DNA from 2 places in the Shewanella algidipiscicola genome. Region 2 is predicted to be linked to the other one. Evidence: predicted binding sites of a transcription regulator. Region 2 holds the regulator's gene; the other holds the start of a gene.

Region 1 (10,578 bases), on a different contig from region 2:
TTGGTGGATAAGACAAACGATAGAACGTGCCATTATGAATCAAACTCGCACAATTCGTTTGCCCATACATGTGGTCAAAGAACTTAATGTTTATTTACGCACCGCCCGAGAGCTGGCGCACAAGTTGGATCATGAGCCGACCGCCGAAGAGATTGCAGAGAAGCTAGATCTTCCCAGTGGTGATGTGAGTCGTATGTTAAAGTTGAATGAGCGCATTACCTCGGTAGATACCCCGTTAGGCGGTGACAGCGATAAAGCGCTGCTCGATGTATTAGCCGATGATGACAGTGTTGGGCCTGACTATAAAGTACAAGATGAAGATATGTCTAAATCGGTCGTACGTTGGTTGGACGAGCTCAACAGTAAGCAACGTGAAGTATTAGCGCGTCGTTTTGGTTTATTAGGATATGAACCTTCAACCCTAGAAAATGTGGGCAAAGAGATAGGCTTGACTCGAGAGCGAGTTCGCCAGATCCAAGTGGAAGCATTGAAGCGACTCAAGGACTTACTTGGCGCACAAGGATTATCTGTTGAAGCTATTTTTCGTCCATAAGGTCGCAATATTATAGAGTATTGAGGATAACTGCAGAGCCTAGCATTTCAGTATTAACTTATAATTTACTTATAAGTGCGATGAAATGTAGAGAAACAGTTAAGCCTGATAGGCGTTATGATGGACATTGTGACATATAAAAAAGCGCACCAATAATGGTGCGCTTTTTTGCTTGTTCGTTAACGTAATTGCTTCAGTTGATATAGCAAATCCAGTGCTTGTTTAGGCGAGAGTTGATCGGGGTCGATACTGTCTAAGTGTGTAAGTGCTGCCGATTCTGCTGGCGCACTAAAGCTCATGACTTGTTGTGTATCACTTGGCAATCCGTTATCTCGATCGCGGCTCTCTAAGTGATGTAATTTGTGTTTAGCCGCTTGAACCACTTTACTCGGTACTCCCGCTAATGCCGCGACCTGTAGCCCATAACTCTTGCTCGCTGCCCCTTCCTGCACGGCATGCATAAAGGCAATGGTGTCACCATGCTCAATGGCATCGAGGTGGACATTCGCCACATTTTCCAGTAATTCTGGCAACTGAGTTAATTCAAAGTAATGGGTCGCAAATAGCGTCATCGCCTTGAGATTATTGGCCAGGTGTTCAGCGGCAGACCATGCCAAAGATAAACCATCATAAGTCGAGGTGCCGCGGCCTATTTCATCCATTAAGACTAAACTTTCTGGCGTTGCATTGTGCAAAATGTTGGCGGTTTCTGTCATCTCGACCATAAAGGTTGAGCGACCCGAAGCCAGGTCATCGGCGGCGCCAATGCGAGTAAAAATACGATCTACCGGCCCAATGGCTGCGCGCTGTGCTGGCACAAAGCTCCCGATATGAGCCATTAGGGTGATCAACGCGACTTGACGCATGTAGGTAGACTTACCGCCCATATTGGGGCCTGTTACGATTAACATGCGCCGCAGCGGGCTTAAGTTAACCGGATTGGCAATAAAGGGTGTTTGGCTAACCTGTTCGACAACCGGATGGCGTCCAGCGTCAATATCAATCCCGTTATGTGCGGTCAGTTCGGGGCGATGGTAATTGAGTAGATCGGCGCGCTCAGCAAAATTGTTGATCACATCTAACTCGGCAGCAGCCCTAGCAAACTGTTGTAGCTCATGCAGTTTAGGCATGAGTAAGTCGAACAACTCGTCCCAGAGTTGCTTTTCGAGCGCCAAGGCCTTGCCTTGGCTCGAGAGCACTTTTTCCTCATGTTCTTTGAGTTCGGCGATAATGTAGCGCTCGGTATTTTTTAATGTCTGGCGGCGTTGATAACTGAGTGGTACTAAGTCAGATTCTCTGCGGCTAATCTCAATGTAATAACCATGTACGCGGTTATAGCCTACCTTGAGGGTCGATGCCCCTGTTGCTTGCTTCTCTCTGGCTTCTAGATCCGCTAGATAATCGGTGGCACCTTGGCTAAGCGCACGCCACTCGTCGAGCTCTTGATGGTAGCCTGATTTTAATACACCACCGTCACGGATCAGCATGGGGGGATTATCGACAATAGCACGGCTCAGTAATGCGTGCTCTTCGGGAAATTCACCCAGCATTATCGCAAGCTTGCTCAGATGCTCACTGTGGCAATTAGCTAACAGTTGTTTGATTGCAGGCAACAAAGATAACGATTGACGTAAGCGCGCAAAGTCGCGAGGACGAGCACTGCGCAGGGCTAAACGGGCGGTGATACGCTCAACGTCTCCCAAAGCTTTTAATTGATCGTGTAAAGTTTCAACGTCGCCTGAGCTGAGTAGTTCTTCGACCGCATCATGGCGGGCTCGGATGGTGTAATGATTGCGTAGTGGTTCGTGGATCCAGCGCTGCAACATACGACTTCCCATAGGGGTTGCCGTATTGTCGAGGATGGCGGCTAAAGTGTTATCAAAACCACCTTGCAGGTTTTTAGTTAACTCGAGATTACGGCGTGTGGCCGCATCGAGAATAATACTGTCACACTGATTAAAACGAACAATCGAGTTGATATGGGGTAAGGCGGTGCGTTGAGTGTCTTTAACATACTGCATCAGACAACCCGCGGCTTGAAGCGAGAGCCTGACGTCACCTAACCCAAAGCCATAAAGATCTTTGGTGCCAAATTGTGCCAGCAATAATTGATAGCTAGTATCGTAGTCAAACTCCCATTCTGGGCGCCGACGTTTGCCATTAAAACTGGCAATAATGCCCATCTCACTAAAATCTTCACTGTGTAACAGTTCGGCAGGGTTAGTGCGCTGTAATTCAGCTTCTAACGCTTCTCTGCTGGGAAGTTCAGTGACAACAAAACGTCCAGAGGAGACATCTAGCGTGGCATAACCGAAGCCGACTTTGCCATGATATACCGCTGCTAATAAATTATCTTGCCGCTCTTGTAATAAGGCTTCATCGGTTAAGGTGCCTGGTGTGACGATACGTACCACTTTACGCTCAACAGGGCCTTTAGAGGTCGCTGGGTCGCCCACTTGTTCACAGATGGCCACCGACACACGTAATTGCACCAATTTTGCGAGGTAGCCTTCGACCGCATGATAAGGGATACCCGCCATAGGGATAGGGTCGCCGCCACTCTTGCCACGAGCGGTTAATGAGATCCCCAGCAGCTCAGAGGCTAACTTGGCATCATCATAGAACAACTCATAAAAGTCACCCATACGATAAAACAGTAACATATCTGGTGCTTCGGCTTTTAGCGTCAGATATTGACGCATCATTGGGGTGTGTTTCTCGAGGTTTTGAATATCAACTGCGTTCATGAAGTAACCAAGGTATCCTGCAAAAAAAGCTCAGCATAACAACCCTTGGGTTGCTAGCGTATTATTGGCGCCAATATTAGCAATAATTTCACTTTAACGGGCGTATTTATCCTGCCAAAATTGTATTATTTAAACTCAACTGAGCTCAACCTTAGGGTAAGTGGCTGTTTTAAATTTAGTAAAAAATAATCATCAACAGCACTTGATACTGTATGATTGTACAGTATACTAGTGAGCATATTGAGACACATAAAGCACAGCTCGTTGTAAGCGCTATGCTTTATCCTAACGGATTTACCACAGCGCTACGTCTGTGATAGAGAGGAAAGCACCATGAAGATAGATGCAAATAAAGAGAAAGCCCTTAACGCGGTTCTAGGTCAAATTGAAAAACAATTTGGTAAAGGATCCATCATGAAGTTAGGTGAAAACCGCTCTATGGATGTTGAGACTATCTCTACAGGCTCTCTATCATTAGATGTTGCACTCGGTGCAGGTGGTTTACCCCTCGGCCGTATCGTTGAAATTTATGGCCCTGAGTCATCAGGTAAAACCACATTGACCTTAGAAGTGATTGCGGCAGCGCAGCGTGATGGCAAAGTGTGTGCCTTTATCGATGCCGAGCACGCACTTGACCCGATTTATGCGCAAAAGCTAGGTGTTGATATTGATAACCTATTATGTTCACAACCTGATACGGGTGAGCAAGCGTTAGAGATTTGTGACGCCTTGACTCGCAGCGGCGCGGTTGATGTGATCATTGTCGACTCGGTGGCAGCGTTAACCCCTAAGGCTGAAATTGAAGGTGAAATCGGTGACTCACACATGGGCTTAGCGGCGCGTATGATGAGCCAAGCAATGCGTAAGCTTGCCGGTAACCTTAAGCAATCTAACACGCTACTTATCTTCATTAACCAAATCCGTATGAAAATTGGAGTGATGTTTGGTAACCCAGAAACCACAACAGGTGGTAACGCACTGAAGTTTTATGCCTCGGTTCGTCTTGATATTCGCCGTACTGGTGCGATTAAAGATCGTGATGAAGTTATTGGTAACGAAACTCGCGTTAAAGTGGTTAAAAACAAAATTGCTGCGCCGTTTAAGCAAGCTGAATTCCAAATCCTTTATGGCGAAGGCATCAACCGCACAGGTGAATTAGTAGACCTAGGTGTGGCGCATAAATTGATTGAGAAAGCCGGTGCTTGGTATAGCTACAAAGGTGACAAGATTGGTCAAGGCCGTGCAAACGCAGGCAAATACCTAACAGAAAACCCAGAAATTGCCAAAGAGATTGATACCGCACTGCGTGCCATGCTGCTTGGTGGCTCAAAAGTGGCTGCTGAGCCTGCCGTTAGTGATGAAAATATCGACTTAGAAACAGGTGAAGTGTTTTAAGTATTAACTTGTTATGACAGCTTCTGCTATGCATATCGCGGTTGGGCTTCTTGCTCGCCGCGACTATTCACGCCATCAAATCAAAACTAAACTGCTACAAAAAGGCTTTGAGTTAAGCGAAATTGAGCCTGTGCTCGATCGTTGCATCGACAATGGTTTTTTAGATGATGATCGCTTTGCCGCCTTGTTGCTGCGTTCTCATGTTAGCAAGGGCCATGGCCAAAATCGTATTCGTCAATCGATGGCGCAAAAAGGGCTATCGAAAGAGGTGATTAAAAGGGCACTAAACAATAGTGATTGTGATTGGTTTGAGCTAGCAAAATCAAAAGCCAATAAAAAGTTTGGTGAAACAGTAATATCTGATGCAAAAGATAGGGCCAGACGTTGCCGTTATTTATACGGGCAAGGATTTACGTCTGAGCAGGTTTTTTATGCTTTAGAATAAGGTCATTTATATTAGGGCCTGTTGATCTTTCAAGGTTGTTTTTGCAGCGAATTGCTGGGTATTTATACAAGGCAGAAGCTTTGTAGTGTAGTTATTCTACATAAAAAGCTGAGAACGCAGTAAAAATACCCAACAAACGCTGCCCGAAGGGTTCGGCTAAAAACGTTTTACTCTTTGTTAAGTGAATTTTGCTTAGATGACTAGGCTGCAATCCACTCGCCTCGATTAAAACGTTTTTGTCTAGAACGAAATTCAACCAACAAAGATCAACAGGCCCTAGTAAACCTGACTTATTTTCTGCCTGATATTGTTCAGGTATGGATCTGCTATCTCCCATTTTAAGCTTTGATTCCTCAACGATTAAACTTGCTTGAAAAGTGATCTTACCTTCTCACTCCCCTGTCCTTGTGAGAAAAAAGCTAAGTGTCATATCTCTTAAGTACCCTATTAACAGTGGCCGTATAGTTTTATTCTATATTGCGAGTATTAATTTATCGCTATTGATGTTTTTTCATCCCGAGCCATTGCATTAATATTCGGGCTATTTTTGAGCTAAAAGTAGTTCTACAGTTTTGTAAATGTATGATGGGTATAACATGTTATACCCATCAATATCTTGTATTAGTCCGTCTTTGAACCGCAATAAATAGGGTATTTATTGCGTTTAATTGGAGTTGTTAAGATTTAAATCCCGCTGCAGTCATCAATAATTTGAATCCCATAGATATCATGCCTAAGGCAAGCACACTTATTACCCAGATGCTCAGAAGCCATAGCCATTGTTGGAGTGTTCTATTGAGTTTCATTTTAACCTCCGTAATGATTAATTAGTGGTACGCTTCGCCTTCTTTTACTTTTCCGGCAAAGACGTAATAACTCCAAAATGTATAGGCAAGGATCACAGGAATAATGATCAGCGCACCATACAGCATGAAACTGAGGCTCTCTTTGGGGGCTGCAGCTTGCCATATTGAGATGTTCGGAGGAATGATGTTGGGCCATAGGCTGATCCCAAGACCGGCAAAGCCAAGAAAAACAATCATTAATGCCATTAAAAAAGGTGATGTTTCTTTTTGCTTTTTGACCGAATCAAATGTTTTCCAGCACAAAACAGCCGTTAGTAAGGGCACTGGAGCTAATAAGAACAGATTAGGTAGCGTAAACCAACGTTCGGCAATGGATACACTAGTAAGCGGTGTCCAAACGCTCACAACGAGTATTGCAATAATAAGTAAGCAAAGAATTTTAGGCACGAAAGTAAATATAGTCTGTTGCAGCTCGCCTTCGGTTTTTGTGAGCAACCAAGTGCTACCCAGTAATGCATATGCTGTCAACAGACCAAAGCCACAAAATAGTGGGAAGGGAGTGAGCCAGTCCAATTGCCCACCTGTAAATACACGGCCTTCTACAGTAAATCCCTGAACGACAGCCCCCACAACGACACCTTGACAATAGGTGGTAATAATTGAGCCTAGCATAAAGGCGCGATCCCAGAATTTAAGGTGACTAGGTAGTGCTTTAAATCGAAATTCAAAGGCAACGCCGCGAAAAATTAATGCGACTAGCATCAGTGTCAATGGAATGGTTAGTGCTTCAAGAATGATCGAGTAGGCGAGCGGAAAGGCGCCAAATAGCGCCGCGCCGCCCAGTACTATCCATGTTTCATTGCCATCCCAAACGGGGGCAACACTATTAACCATGACATCTTTTTGTGCATTACTTTTAACAAAAGGCATCACAATTCCTATGCCCAAATCAAAACCATCCATGAAGATGTACATCAAGGTAGCAAAGATGATGATACCAAACCAAACAATCGAAAGATCCAATTCCATAATGATTACCTCAAGTCATGCCGTAAATTTAAAGTCGACCAGAAATTGTTGAAATTTCATGGGAGTTAGTATCGTGCGCATCAGCTGGCAGAGGCCCCTGTTTCATTTGGCGCATCATGTAAAAGTAGCCAAAGCCAAAGACGAGGCTGTAAACAATGAAGAAACATAGAAGGCTAATACTCATTTGTAAGTCACTATGAGCCGATACCGCATCTTTGGTTTTCATCAGCCCGTATACAACCCAAGGCTGGCGACCGACTTCGGTGGTAAACCAACCTGCGAGTATGGCAATTAATCCGGATGGCCCCATGAAAAGAGAGAGCTTATGATACCAGCTGGTATCATAAAGGCGCTGTTTTTTACGCAGCCAAAGACTGTAGAAACCTTGTACAATCATGAGTATTCCCAGTGCGACCATGATTCTAAAAGACCAAAACACGACTAGTGAGTTAGGTCTCTCATCCTTTGGAAAGTCTTTTAGTGCTGGAATGGGGTCTACCAAACTGTGTTTGAGTATTAAGCTGCCAAGGACAGGGATGGCAATTGCGTAGTCAGTACGCTCTGTCTCCATATTCGGGAACCCAAACAGAATCAATGGACTTGGGCCACCGTCAGCGTTATCCCAGTGTCCTTCTATCGCTGCAATTTTTGCAGGTTGATGTTCGAGTGTATTGAGACCATGTATGTCTCCTATATAGGCTTGGATAGGTGCAATCAGAGCTAACATCCACATTGACATCGAAAACATTTTCTTAACAGGGCCAGTTTTGTTGCCCTTGAGCAGGTGCCAGGCGGCACAAGCACCGACAAATACTGCGGTACTGATAAACGCTGCGACGCCCATATGAAGTAATCTGTAAGGAAATGATGGGTTAAAGATGACTGCAAACCAGTCGGTGGGGACCACTTGTCCATTGATGATCTCGTAACCCGTTGGAGTTTGCATCCAACTGTTAGAGGCGAGGATCCAAAAAGTGGATAATATGGTTCCAAGTGCCACCATACAGGTGGCAAAAAAGTGTAGCTTATCGCCTACTCGCTGCCAGCCAAAGAGCATAACACCAAGAAAACCCGCTTCTAAGAAAAAAGCGGTTAACACTTCATAAGTGAGTAGCGGCCCGGTAATGCTACCGGCAAAATCAGAGAAGCCACTCCAATTGGTTCCAAATTGATAGGCCATGACTAAGCCTGAAACAACACCCATGCCAAAGTTAACCGCAAAAATTTTTGACCAGAAAAGGTAGAGAATTTTGTAGTCAGGGTTGCGTGTTTTGAGACTTAAACCCTCCAAAACCGCCAAGTAGCTCGCCAGCCCAATGGTTATGGCGGGAAAAATAATGTGGAAAGATACAGTAAATGCAAATTGTATCCGTGCTAATAAGAAAGCGTCGAACTCGAACATATGTGCGGGCCTTATTCATTTTTGAGGCTTGCCATATTAATTGACGGGTCAGGAGGTCAGTAGACACAGAAATCAAATCTAAATGTATAACAGATAGTTTGTTTAGGTGTTATAGTGCGATTGGTGTTAATCGTGATGGTGAATTCAAATTGGCAAAGTATGAAGATCTGGTTTATCAACTCAAACGACAGATAAACTCTGGCGTCTGGCGTGCGGGAGATAAATTACCGTCGCTGAGAAAGCAGTCTGAACATAGTGGTCTAAGTTTGATGACGGTGTTGCATGCTTATCAAGTGTTAGAGTCTCAAGGGTACGTGGTTTCTCAAGCGCGTTCAGGCTATAGAGTGACGCCTGAGTTAAAAGCAGCCGAATCTCATCAGCAAGTTGCAGTATCGTTAACTGAAAAAGTTGATATTAACGACTTTGTGTTTGAAGTACTGCAAGCTGGTCGTAATCCGCACATGGTTAATTTTGGTTTCGCGTATCCAGATCCGAGTTTGTATCCACGTCAACAAGTAAATCGTTCGCTAATGTCAGCCGCTCGAAATCTACCTATCTCTAGTACATTCGATAATTTACCGCCTGGTAATGAAGAGTTACGAACGATCCTTGCTAAACGCTATGCGACAAAAGGAATTAACATATCGCCTGAGGAGATTGTGATTACTGCCGGAGCACTCGAAGCATTAAACCTCAGCTTGCAAGTGTGCACTAAACCGGGTGATTGGGTGGTGGTTGAATCTCCCACGTTTTATGGTGCGCTGCAATCATTAGAACGATTGGGGTTAAAGGCATTGTCGGTAAGAACGGATACAATAACAGGAATAGATCTCGATGCTTTGGAAAAGGCATTTCAATCTCATAATGTAAAGGCATGTTGGTTGATGAGTAATCATCAGAATCCACTGGGTTTTACACTGACATTAGAGAAGAAGCAGGCGTTAAATGATCTGCTTAATCGTTATAACGTGGCCTTGATTGAAGATGATGTTTATGCAGAGCTGTATCAAGAAGGCGCCCCAGTTATGCCGGTAAAACAGTTTGATCACAGCGGAAACGTAATGCTTTGTTCCTCTTTTTCAAAATCTTTGGTATCGGGGTTCAGAATAGGTTGGGTAGCAGCTGGTAAGCGTGCGTTGCAGATGCAAAAGTTGCAATTAATGAGCACGCTCGCAACCAGTGCGCCAATTCAATTAGCGCTAACTGATTATTTAAGTAAGTGTAATTACGAAACCCATTTAAAGCAGCTCAGAAAAAAACTTCACGAACGCAAAAGAGAGATGGAGTGTTTACTGACTAAGTATTTACCTTCAGGAGTTAATATCACGAGTCAGCGGGGGGGGTATTTTATCTGGGTAGAACTTCCGCCTAGCATAGATGCCGTGGATGTGTTTCATGCTGCTATAAAACAAAATATCAGCATTGCGCCGGGAAAAATGTTTAGTGTGACCGAACACTACAATCATTGCATGAGATTGAACGCGTCCTTTGAACTGAATGACAAAACAGTGCAAGCAATAATGACATTAGGACAAATAATCAGTGAATGTATGCTGGCGAATGAATCAACAACTTTAAAATAACGCATTCAAGTTATAACCCGCAAGTGCTGACGCTCAATATCTGATATAGCTATAGGCGTCATTTCTGTATCTACTTTCGAATCCCTCTCACTTCTATAATGCCGTTCCTTTATCTGTGTCCAAGGTGTGTAAAGCCTCGGGGATATATTTTTACTACGTATTGGAAATACCAATGAGTAATTTAAAAACAGCCGCACAGCGTGCACTGCATTTGATGGACTTAACAACCTTAAGCGACAGTGATACCGAGGATAAAATTATTGAGTTGTGTAAATTGGCTAAAACCCTTGTCGGTAATACCGCTGGCATATGCATCTATCCGCGCTTCATTCCTATCGCCAAAAAGCAACTGAGATCACAAGATACGCCAAACATTCGTGTGGTCACTGTGACTAACTTTCCTCATGGAAATGATGATGTTGAAATAGCCGTTGCTGAAACAAAAGCTGCAGTTGCCTATGGCGCCGATGATGTCGATGTTGTGTTTCCATATCGCGCGTTAATATCGGGAGATGAGGATGTTTGTTTTGAGCTTATTGAGCAATGTAAAGCTGCTTGCGGTAGTGACATTTTCTTCAAGGTGATTATTGAGTCTGGTGAGCTAAAAACGCCTGCGCT
Region 2 (10,578 bases):
AATACATTCTTTAACATAAAAACGCAGCCTATCTTGACCTCACCTATCAAGCACGCTAAATTGGCGCACAGATGTACGCTCAATTTAGCTGTTGGATATTATAATGAAAAAACCTCCCCTGATATGGACTAACATACTGCTGTTTGCCATTACCTTTTTAGGTGCTGCTATACTCGTCCCCTGGTACGGTATCACTTACGGTTACGGCATTGCTGAATGGGTGGCCTTTGTCGCCCTTGCCTTTGCAAGCGGATTGTCAATTACCGCCGGTTATCATAGACTTTGGTCTCATAGAACCTATAAATCACACTGGTCAATGCGCCTGCTATTTGCATTAGGCGGCGCACTCGCATTACAAAACAGTGCATTGCATTGGTCATCAGATCATCGCATTCATCACAAGCATGTCGATGATAACGATAAAGATCCCTATTCGGCGAACATGGGTTTCTGGTATAGCCATATTGGGTGGATGTTGCGCGAGTATCAAGCTCAGCGTTACCACGATTATAAAAACGTGCGAGATCTGCAAAATGATAAAATTGTGATGTGGCAGCACAAACACTATTTATCACTGATGCTAATCATGAACATTGGCTTGCCAGCGTTACTGGGTTGGCTCAATGGTGATATATGGGCCATGTTACTCATGGCAGGGTTACTGAGGTTAGTAGTGGTGCATCACTGCACCTTTTTCATCAACTCGCTGGCACATATCTGGGGCAAACAGCCATACACAGATAAGAATACCGCGCGAGACAATGGCATTTTGGCTGTGTTTACCTATGGTGAGGGATACCATAACTTCCACCATATTTTTGAAAACGACTATCGCAATGGCATACATTGGTGGCAATACGATCCCACTAAGTGGCTTATCAATATGATGGCATGGACAGGTTTGGCCACCCAATTGCGAGTCACCCCACAAGAGCGGATCGAGAGGGCTAAATTACAGATGCAGTTAACACGCACCCTCAATAAGGTTGAACATCTGGCTAATGGTGAAGAGATACTCGAGAAACTGCATGATGAATACGAATTGCTTAAAACCCACATTAGCGACTATTACCAAGCGCACAAAGAGTTACTCGACGCCAAACGGCAAAAACTGACCCACAACCAGTTAATGCTCAGAGTCGAACAACTTAAACAAGACCTATTGATGCGCAAACGTAATTGGAAATTACTCACCGCAAATTACGCCTAAATTAGCCGCTTACCCCACCGGACCACTCATCGCAGTGGTCCGTTTTATTTAGATTTCTACTTAAATTCACCTCCCTTAACGTGCATCACGCACATCTGTATCACCGCCGATTGAAGTGCAAAATAGATGAGACTATGATGGGCGGCTAACCCATTCATTTAGAGAGAGTTCGAGCTTATGTCAGACACTAAAATCAAACTTACCGAATACAGTCATGGCGCGGGTTGTGGCTGTAAAATCTCACCCAAAGTCTTAGGGACAATTCTGGCATCGCAATTACCTCACTTCGATGACCCTAATATTCTCGTTGGTAACAGCACCCGCGATGATGCCGCCGTCTATAAACTCAATGATGAAACGGGCATTATCAGCACCACAGACTTTTTTATGCCAATCGTGGATGATCCTTTTACCTTCGGTCGCATTGCCGCCACCAACGCGATTAGCGATATTTATGCTATGGGGGGTACACCGATGATGGCTATCGCTATATTGGGCTGGCCAGTGAATACTTTACCCGCAGAGATCGCCCAACAAGTTGTCGATGGTGGGCGCCAAGCGTGCGCGGATGCAGGTATCATGCTGGCAGGTGGCCACAGTATCGATGCGCCAGAACCTATCTTTGGTCTAGCCGTTACAGGGCAAATTCCGTTAACCGAACTCAAACAGAACAATACCGCTAAGGTCGGTGATAAACTGTATCTCACTAAACCACTGGGGATAGGTATTTTGACCACGGCTCAGAAGCAAAAAAAGCTAGCCGATGAGGATAGCAATATCGCTCCAGACGCCATGTGCCAACTCAATAAAATCGGCCCAGCTATCGCAAAAATTGCCGGCGTGAGTGCCATGACAGATGTGACAGGTTTCGGCTTAGCGGGCCATCTCATTGAGATGTGCTTAGGTGCTGATGTGGCAGCTAAGATTGATATCGACGCCCTGCCCTTGTTACCCAAAGCAAAAGACTACCTGCAAATGGGCTGCATTCCCGGTGGTACCCACAGAAACTACGACAGCTATGGCGAACATTTACCCCTGGTCAATGAAGAACAAAAAGCACTATTGTGCGATCCACAAACCAGTGGCGGATTATTGATTGCCGTTTCAGCAAGCCATGAAGCGGCTTTAATTAGCCTACTAGAAGCTAATGATATTACGCCAATAAGCATTGGTCATTTGGTGACTAAGCCTGCAACGAAGCAACTCGTGGAACTGTGCTAATGCCACCACTTATGGTTTCTAAAAACCAATATGCCCAGCTGTTTATTAACGACCACCCCATAATGGATGTTCGCGCGCCCATCGAGTTCGATAAAGGGGCGTTTCCGGCCAGTACTAACTTGCCATTAATGCAAAATGATGAGCGCAAACAGGTGGGCACATGTTATAAGCAACACGGCCAAGCCGCCGCGATCGCCTTAGGTCACACACTCGTTAATGATGACATCAAACAGCAAAGGATCGATGCATGGCACGAATATTTTGCGTATCACCCTAATGCTTACCTATATTGTTTCCGCGGTGGACTGCGTTCACAACTGACGCAACAATGGCTTAAGGAGGCTGGGCTATCTGTCCCCTATATCGAAGGTGGGTATAAGGCGATGCGTCAGTTTTTGATAGACAACATAGATCAAGCCCCTAGGGTAAAACCCATGCTGATCCTCAGCGGCATCACCGGCAGTGGTAAAACAGACTTCTTATTACAGCGCCCAGAAGGCGTCGATTTAGAAGGCATTGCCCATCATCGCGGCTCAAGCTTTGGCCGCTACCACGAGCCGCAACCATCACAGATCAACTTCGAAAATAACCTCGCCGTGGCACTGCTAAAACACCAAGCCAGCGATGCCAAATTCTTACTGCTCGAAGATGAGAGCTACCTCATTGGTCGCTCGGCGCTACCACAAGCCTTTTATAAAGGCATGCAAGTAGCAAAATTGGTGGTATTAGAAGAAAGTCAAACTGCCAGATTAAACCGATTGCTCGACGAATATGTCCATAAAATGCACCAAGGTTATCTTGATCGCCTCGGCCAAGAGGCCGGCTTTATCGCTTTTGCCAATTATTTGTCGCAAAGCATCAGTGGCATAAAAAAACGCCTTGGCGGCAAACAACATGATGAACTGCAGGCGATGGTGACTCATGCCTTACATGCACAACAAAATCAGGGCACAACAGCAGCTCATCTCGAGTGGATAAACGTGCTGCTGAGTAAATACTACGATCCTATGTACCAATATCAGATTGATAAAAAAGCCGATCGGGTTATTTTTAAAGGTGATCATCAAGCAGTGCATCAGTGGCTCGCTCAATACACGCCCCAATAACATCACTTAATGACATGACCGCCATTAAGTGTGACTGAATCACTCACCTGAATTCGAGTAAAACGATGGAATAATCCGAGATAGCTTAGCTATTTAAGGTTATTTCATCTCAAAGCTAAACTCCAAAATGCAGATAACTCAGTGTTCAGTTTTAAGCCCGAGTCTTGATTTTATAATGGGTCTGTCATCAAGCGGGTGATGTGCTGTTGCAGTAATGCGGCGCTCACCTGAGGAACCGCCATCGCATCACCGACAATCAGCGACCCCCTTGGCCAAAGCCCCCGCGGTTGGAACGTGTTTGCTTGACTCTTACTCGGCTCTGTTAATCCTTTCATTGCAAGTGGGATAATCTTCACTGGATGTTGCGTCACAACACTTGCGATCAAGGCGTTAAATTGAGCCCGATAACTCTCAGGCATGGTATCACTCGCGGTTAAATAATCGCTTAATAAGCACAATAACTCGCCATTGGCTAACGCCTGCTCAATCATGGTTAATGCTTCATTATTGCTTGCGCCGTTTATCTCACCCATAGCCAAAGGGATCACTCCTGCCGGCTTAACTGAGTTCGCTATGATAGAGGGTGGCATAACAAAGCGCACCAGACGACTCGATACCCCCATCACGCACAAAGCATCGAACTGACTAGTATGGGGACACACCAGTAACACCGCCCCCTGCTTGGGCAGTTTTTCACGCCCTTCAACACTGATGCGGTAACGCACATGACGAAATAAATAACTGACAAGGCGCCAACGAAACTCAGGCGCTTGTCCATAAATATAGGCAGCGACTACCAAATTAAGTACCGCTAGCAAGGTAAATAACTCAGGGATACTCCAGCCTAAGCCCGCCAGTAGTAACATGGCCAATAACGCCGAGCACACCATAAACAGCGCATTAACAATATTATTTGCGGCAATCACCTGTGCACATTTACCCGGTGCAGCACGCGACTGGATAAAAGCGTACAACGGGACGATAAATAAGCCCCCACTGACCCCGACCATCAACAAGTCAAACATCAGTCGATAATGCGCCGTTGTGGCGATAAAGTCTCCCACACTATAAACCCACAAGGGATCTAACGGTGCAGGTGGAATGGCCCAGACCAAATCGAGGCCAAACAGGGTCAACCCCGCCATGCCTAAAGCCACGACACCTAATTCAACATGACCATAGGATAAGCGTTCACATAAAAAGGAGCCCACCGCGATACCCACCGAAAATAGTGCTAATAGAAGCGACACTACGCTGGTATCAGAGGACAAATGTAACTTAGCAAAATAAGCAAATTGCGTTAGATAAGTTGCGCCAAGAAACCAAAACCAGCTAATGGCGATGATCGCCATCCAGATGCTTGGCGTCTTTCTCACCTGGGTAATGGCGCGCCACGTGCCAGATAAAGGGGCAAAACGGATCTGGGTCACGTCATGCTGTAAAGGTAAAGCCGGAATGGCACAACTGGCCAGATATCCACACAGGGAAAGTACAAAGACAATCAAGGCACTGGCGACAATTCCATGCGTACTAGCCATCAACAGCCCGGCGCTCAATGTGCCACTTAAAATAGCTAAAAATGTGCCTATTTCGACCCAAGCATTGCCCTTAACTAATTCTTCATCGGTCAACACTTGCGGTAGCAGTGAATATTTTACTGGCCCGAAATAGGCCGACTGACAGCCGGTTAAAAATAACAGCAGTAACATCACCATGTAGCTTTGAGACAAAATAGCCATCGCAGCGCACGACATGATAACCACTTCGAGTTGTTTAAGTCTGCGGATAAGCTTCGCCTTGTCCATATTATCGGCGAGCATCCCGGCATGAGCTGAAAAAAGAAAGAAGGGTAAAATAAACAGGCCCGCGGCCAAATTGACAAATAAATTAATGCTGATTGGCAACTCATTGATCTGGCTATAAGCCACCATCAAGAGTAAAACGTTTTTATAAATATTATCGTTTAATGCGCCTAAACATTGGGTGACAAAATAGGGCAAAAAACGTTTTGTTAACAGCATATGTGCTCCAGCTTGCCTCAAGCTTAGTTAGCCTAACCATCTAGATGACAATGAATAGATGACAATGAAGGTTTCATATAAGTCATTGCCACTCTTTAGCCATGCACAATAGATAAGGCTTAGCGCATCAGACACATTACCACCCGCGATGTATCCGGACCAAAATAGTCGGCTTCCGTTTGTAGCTCAACAAACCCCAATGCGAGGTATAAATGGCGCGCTGGATTAGCTGGATCAACAGTGAGCATCACCTGAGTGACTGACGGCGCCAAGTGATTAAGCGCATCGTTTATCAAACGTTTGCCGATACCTCGGCCTTGGGCGAGTGTATCCACGGCGACAGATAATATCCATCCTATATGCGGCTGCTCACTTTGCACCATTAGAATATAGCCAAGAAGATGATTATTTTGATCTATTGCAACACGCAAACCATTTGGCCAACAATCGAAACTCTGACGAAAAAAGAAGTCCGGATAACAATGCGCGCCAAACACACGCTGTTCAAGCCGATAAACGCCGGCCAGTTCGCCCTTTTGCGCCGCACGCAGGGTAATATCAACCGAATTATTCACTGACTAACAACTCATCCCAAGGTAAATGGGTCGAACCGACAACGATAAAATTAGGATTTTCGAGCGATTCACGTTCATTATAACTTAGCGGTTGCAGTTCAAGATCCATGATCTGCCCGCCCGCCTCTTCGACAATAATTTGTGCCGCGCCGGTATCCCACTCGCCAGTAGGGCCAATGCGTACATAACAATCGGCACGTCCTTCTGCGACCAAGCAACTTTTAAGCGCTGCCCCGCCGAGCACCACTAACTCACAATGCTTAGGCTGGTTTAGTAGCTTTAATACCGATTGCGGATCTTGGCGACGACTGACCGCCAAGCGCAATGAGTGCGAATCATCGAGTGTCAATTGACGACTGGCAATACGCTGTTCGCCTTTATTTGAGCGCTTATAAGCCCCTAGTCCTGCGATGGCATAATAAATCACCTCTGTCATGGGCACATAAACAATCCCCATAATAGGGCGATTATGCTCAACTAGCGCAATGATCACCGAAAAGTCGCCACTGCCGGCAATAAACTCTCCGGTACCATCTAACGGATCGACCAACCAATACCTGGGCCAATCGACGCGTTCGGATAACGGGATGTCGGCATCTTCTTCAGATAACACAGGAATATCGGGAGTCAGCTGAGTCAGCGCTGCAGTGATAATTTGGTGCGCAGCAAGATCGGCAGACGTCACAGGGGTATTATCCGCCTTAATTTCTTTATCAAAGCTACCTTCAAGATAAATATCTTTGATGGCCATGCCCGCTTCAACGGCGATGGCGATCACCTGTTCCACACACTCTTCTGGCTTCATCACAACTCCAACAACCTAGACAGGTAATGCATATATCCGAATTAAATAACTATTTTAGTTTTAAATGCTTCTGAGCTAAAAACAAGGCACTAACACTTCTCGATTCTGAAAAATCTTCCAATGCCAATAGCCCTGACCACTGTGCAAGCGGCCAAGAAACGACCTCTATTGGCTCAGGTTCATCGCCTTCAAGGCGACTTTCATACAGATCTTCTGCAATATAGATCTGCATCTTGCTGACAAAATAGCTGGGCGCCAGACTTAACTCCATCAAATGGGTTAATTTTTTAGCCCCAAAGCCTATCTCCTCTTGCAGTTCACGATTAGCGGCCTGCTCAGGAGTCTCCCCCAGATCAACTAACCCTTTGGGAAAGCCCAGTTCATAGCTGTGGGTTCCTGCAGCGTACTCTCTGCCCAGCAGTAGTTGCTCCCCCAATACAGGAACCACCATTACGGCGCCACGATTACTGCCTTTCATACGCTCATACTGGCGCTCGACCTGATTAGAAAATTTCAGGTGCACTTGCTCAATTTGAAATAACCGACTCTGAGCAACAACTTGTGTATGTAATATCTGTGGCTTTTGGTCCGACATGAATGTCCCTGATAAAATGAGGTTTGCATCACAGTTCAATCTTACTATGATGGGTTTAATCCACAACTCTCACGATAGAATTTTTTTACTGACCTTATGTTTCCTTGGGATAAAATTGATACCGTACTGCTTGATATGGATGGCACGCTACTAGACTTGCACTTCGATAGCCATTTTTGGCTCAAACTAGTGCCGCAAACCTTAAGTCACAACAGAAACATCTCTCTAAATGAAGCCAATGTCTTAGTGGAACAGGCCTACGACCAAGTGGTTGGCACCTTGGATTGGTATTGCCTCGACTACTGGCAGCAACAACTGCAACTGGATATTGTGACGTTGCAACGCACATTGGCCGACAGGATACAGTTACGCCAAGACAGCATGCCATTTCTGCATACATTGGCTAAAAAGCATAAAACCAGAATATTAGTGACCAATGCCCACCCTCATAGCCTAGCACTCAAACTAGAACACACAGAGCTTGCGCAAGGGTTAGACCATATGCTCTCCAGCCATGAAACGGGTTTTGCAAAAGAGCACCCTCAATTTTGGTCTAGCTTATTTAACCAATATCAATTACAACCCAATCGGTGTTTATTTATCGATGATAGCGAAGCTATCTTGCATGCCGCCAAACAAGCAGGAGTTGGGTATTTACTTGGCATAAGCAATCCTGATAGCAAAAAGCCCCATAAAATATTTACCCACTTTCCCGCAATCTATGATTACCACCACCTGTTAGATGACCTTATCGCCAGCAAGCCATAATAGCCGTACGCTTAACGATATAAGATAACGGTAACTGCAGGCACAGAGTGCAACTGAACCCTATTACCTGCTAACGTTGTTTCGCCGCCCTAACTTGGCACAGAAATCATCTCAACAGATAAGAGACAATCGCATCACTCAATACATTTATTCCGTAAAATCCATTTCATAACATTGATTTAAGTAAAAAATATCAGGTTTCAATGAAAATAAATCTGCGATTTTGCTTTCAGTTTCAAACAAATTCCACCACATTGCCGACAAAAATATGCTTAATCCTTGCGCTACTTTAAATACTGTATATACTGACAGTTACTGTATGGAAAGACAGGATCTGTAATGAGACCATTAACCCCTAGACAAGCCGAAATATTAGAATTAATTAAACGCAATATTGCCGATACAGGCATGCCGCCTACCCGGGCTGAAATTGCTCGTCGCCTAGGTTTTAAAAGCGCCAATGCGGCCGAAGAGCATTTAAAAGCCTTAGCCAAAAAAGGCTGCATCGAAATAATGCCAGGGACCTCGCGAGGCATAAAGCTAACTCAAGAAGATGACAGCGAAGATCTTGGTTTACCACTGATTGGACAAGTCGCTGCCGGTGAACCCATTTTGGCCCAAGAACATGTTGAGCAACACTATAAAGTTGATCCAGCGATGTTTCGCCCAAGCGCCGATTTTCTCTTAAGAGTCCGCGGCGATAGCATGAAAAATATAGGTATTCTCGAAGGTGATCTGCTCGCGGTACATAAAGTAGAGCAAGCCAGTAATGGCCAGATCGTCGTGGCTCGGGTCGAAGATGATGTCACAGTAAAGCGTTTTGAAAAGAAAGGTAATACTGTATATCTTCACGCCGAGAATGAAGAATATTCACCGATAGTGGTCGACCTATCCAGCCAAAGCCTTAGCATCGAAGGGCTTGCCGTAGGTGTTATCCGTAATGGAGATTGGCAATGAATAATCTAATGGGTAATGCCCCACGACATCCCGGCCTTTGGGTCGATATAAACACGCAACATAAGCCTACTCAGCACAGCACCATCGCGACATTATCGAGTCGCACCCAAGGTAAGCATGAGTTGCAAGCACTAACGCCGCAATTAGCAAGATTAAGCCAACAAGGCCAGTGGGTAGTTCTGATTAGCCCACCAAATATTGGTTATAAGCAGATGCTCGCCGATGCCGGTGTTCGTATGGATAGAATCTTATTAGTGCACACCAAAGATGAAGTTGAAGCACTATGGGCGATGGAAAAAGCGCTTACAAGTGGTACATCCAGTGCGGTGATCAGTTGGACCCAAGCACTCGATGCACGTGATTGTCGCCGCTTACAATTGGTCGCCAAAAGCACTCAGGCTTTAGGCATTGTGATTGAAGAAGCTAATCGTCACCTACCAGTAACAATCCTAGCAGAGCAAGATCAAGGCTGCCGCCAAACATCATTATTTGGCTCACTGCACTAGCATTACAGCTCAAACTTTCCATACTTAAGCCCCGCGAGGGGCTTTTTTGTCGCTGTTTTTTTTTAACAAAATAAAAAAAAGTGATCTTGATCAATATTTAAACAGCGATTAAGTTAGTAATAGATATCAACGATTATTTGTTATATCCGAACAATTTAGTAGTCGGCTTCATTGGCCTGCGAGTGAACATCTCTAGCAAAGTCCAATTAAGTTGAAATTCGCCTGATATAGTCAGCCGTAAGTGCAAGTGTGGTGACCACCAGCAATAACAACATCCATACCACCAGCGCACTATGAAGTCATCGTTGCTTTTTTGGGAACTGAAAAGTTTGCATGGAGCCGAGACATACTGTGTGACTTTTCTTTGTAGTTGCCTTCGCAATTGACAGAGGAGAAGTCTAGTGAAGCATCTGTGGTATAGCTTGCTGGGGTTATTACTAGCCCCGCCCATATTCGCAGCCGATATGCCCCTTAATATGACACCAGGGGTAACAGAGATCAGTGGCAAAGTTTTTGGCCTTCATATGACCATTCTCTATATCTGTTGCGCCATCGGCATCATAGTGTTTGGAGCAATGATCTACTCCATCATTAACCATCGTCGCTCAAAAGGCGCGGTGGCAGCCAATTTCCATGAAAGCACTAAAGTCGAAATAGCTTGGACTATCGTGCCTTTTGTTATCTTGATTCTGATGGCTATCCCTGCCACGAAAACCCTTATCGCCATGGAAGATCCTAGCGATGCAGATATCACCATCAAGGTAACGGGTTCACAGTGGAAATGGCATTACAGTTACTTTGATCACGATATCGA

The links. The regulator LexA, encoded in region 2, represses DNA repair genes until DNA is damaged. The targets are predictions, from matches to a motif close to TACTGTATNNNNATACAGTA.
Region 1: the regulator LexA is predicted to act here: its motif matches at 3,507-3,526, upstream of recA (recombinase RecA).

The regions. Positions count from the first base shown of each region.
Region 1 is NZ_OXJV01000001.1:1,066,130-1,076,707, reverse strand. It holds gene rpoS (RNA polymerase sigma factor RpoS) at 1-553, shown strand, start outside; gene mutS (DNA mismatch repair protein MutS) at 733-3,300, opposite strand; gene recA (recombinase RecA) at 3,634-4,695, shown strand; gene DN599_RS04855 (regulatory protein RecX) at 4,709-5,140, shown strand; gene DN599_RS04845 (DUF2474 domain-containing protein) at 5,818-5,946, opposite strand; gene cydB (cytochrome d ubiquinol oxidase subunit II) at 5,968-6,975, opposite strand; gene DN599_RS04835 (cytochrome ubiquinol oxidase subunit I) at 7,004-8,377, opposite strand; gene DN599_RS04830 (aminotransferase-like domain-containing protein) at 8,527-9,960, shown strand; gene deoC (deoxyribose-phosphate aldolase) at 10,133-10,578, shown strand, end outside.
Region 2 is NZ_OXJV01000020.1:3,830-14,407, forward strand. It holds gene DN599_RS16480 (fatty acid desaturase) at 104-1,210, shown strand; gene selD (selenide, water dikinase SelD) at 1,388-2,431, shown strand; gene mnmH (tRNA 2-selenouridine(34) synthase MnmH) at 2,431-3,537, shown strand; gene DN599_RS16495 (MFS transporter) at 3,708-5,558, opposite strand; gene DN599_RS16500 (GNAT family N-acetyltransferase) at 5,678-6,133, opposite strand; gene cysQ (3'(2'),5'-bisphosphate nucleotidase CysQ) at 6,126-6,938, opposite strand; gene nudE (ADP compounds hydrolase NudE) at 6,988-7,533, opposite strand; gene yrfG (GMP/IMP nucleotidase) at 7,630-8,301, shown strand; gene lexA (transcriptional repressor LexA) at 8,641-9,258, shown strand; gene DN599_RS16525 (cell division inhibitor SulA) at 9,255-9,764, shown strand; partial or broken gene coxB (cytochrome c oxidase subunit II) at 10,166-10,578, shown strand, end outside.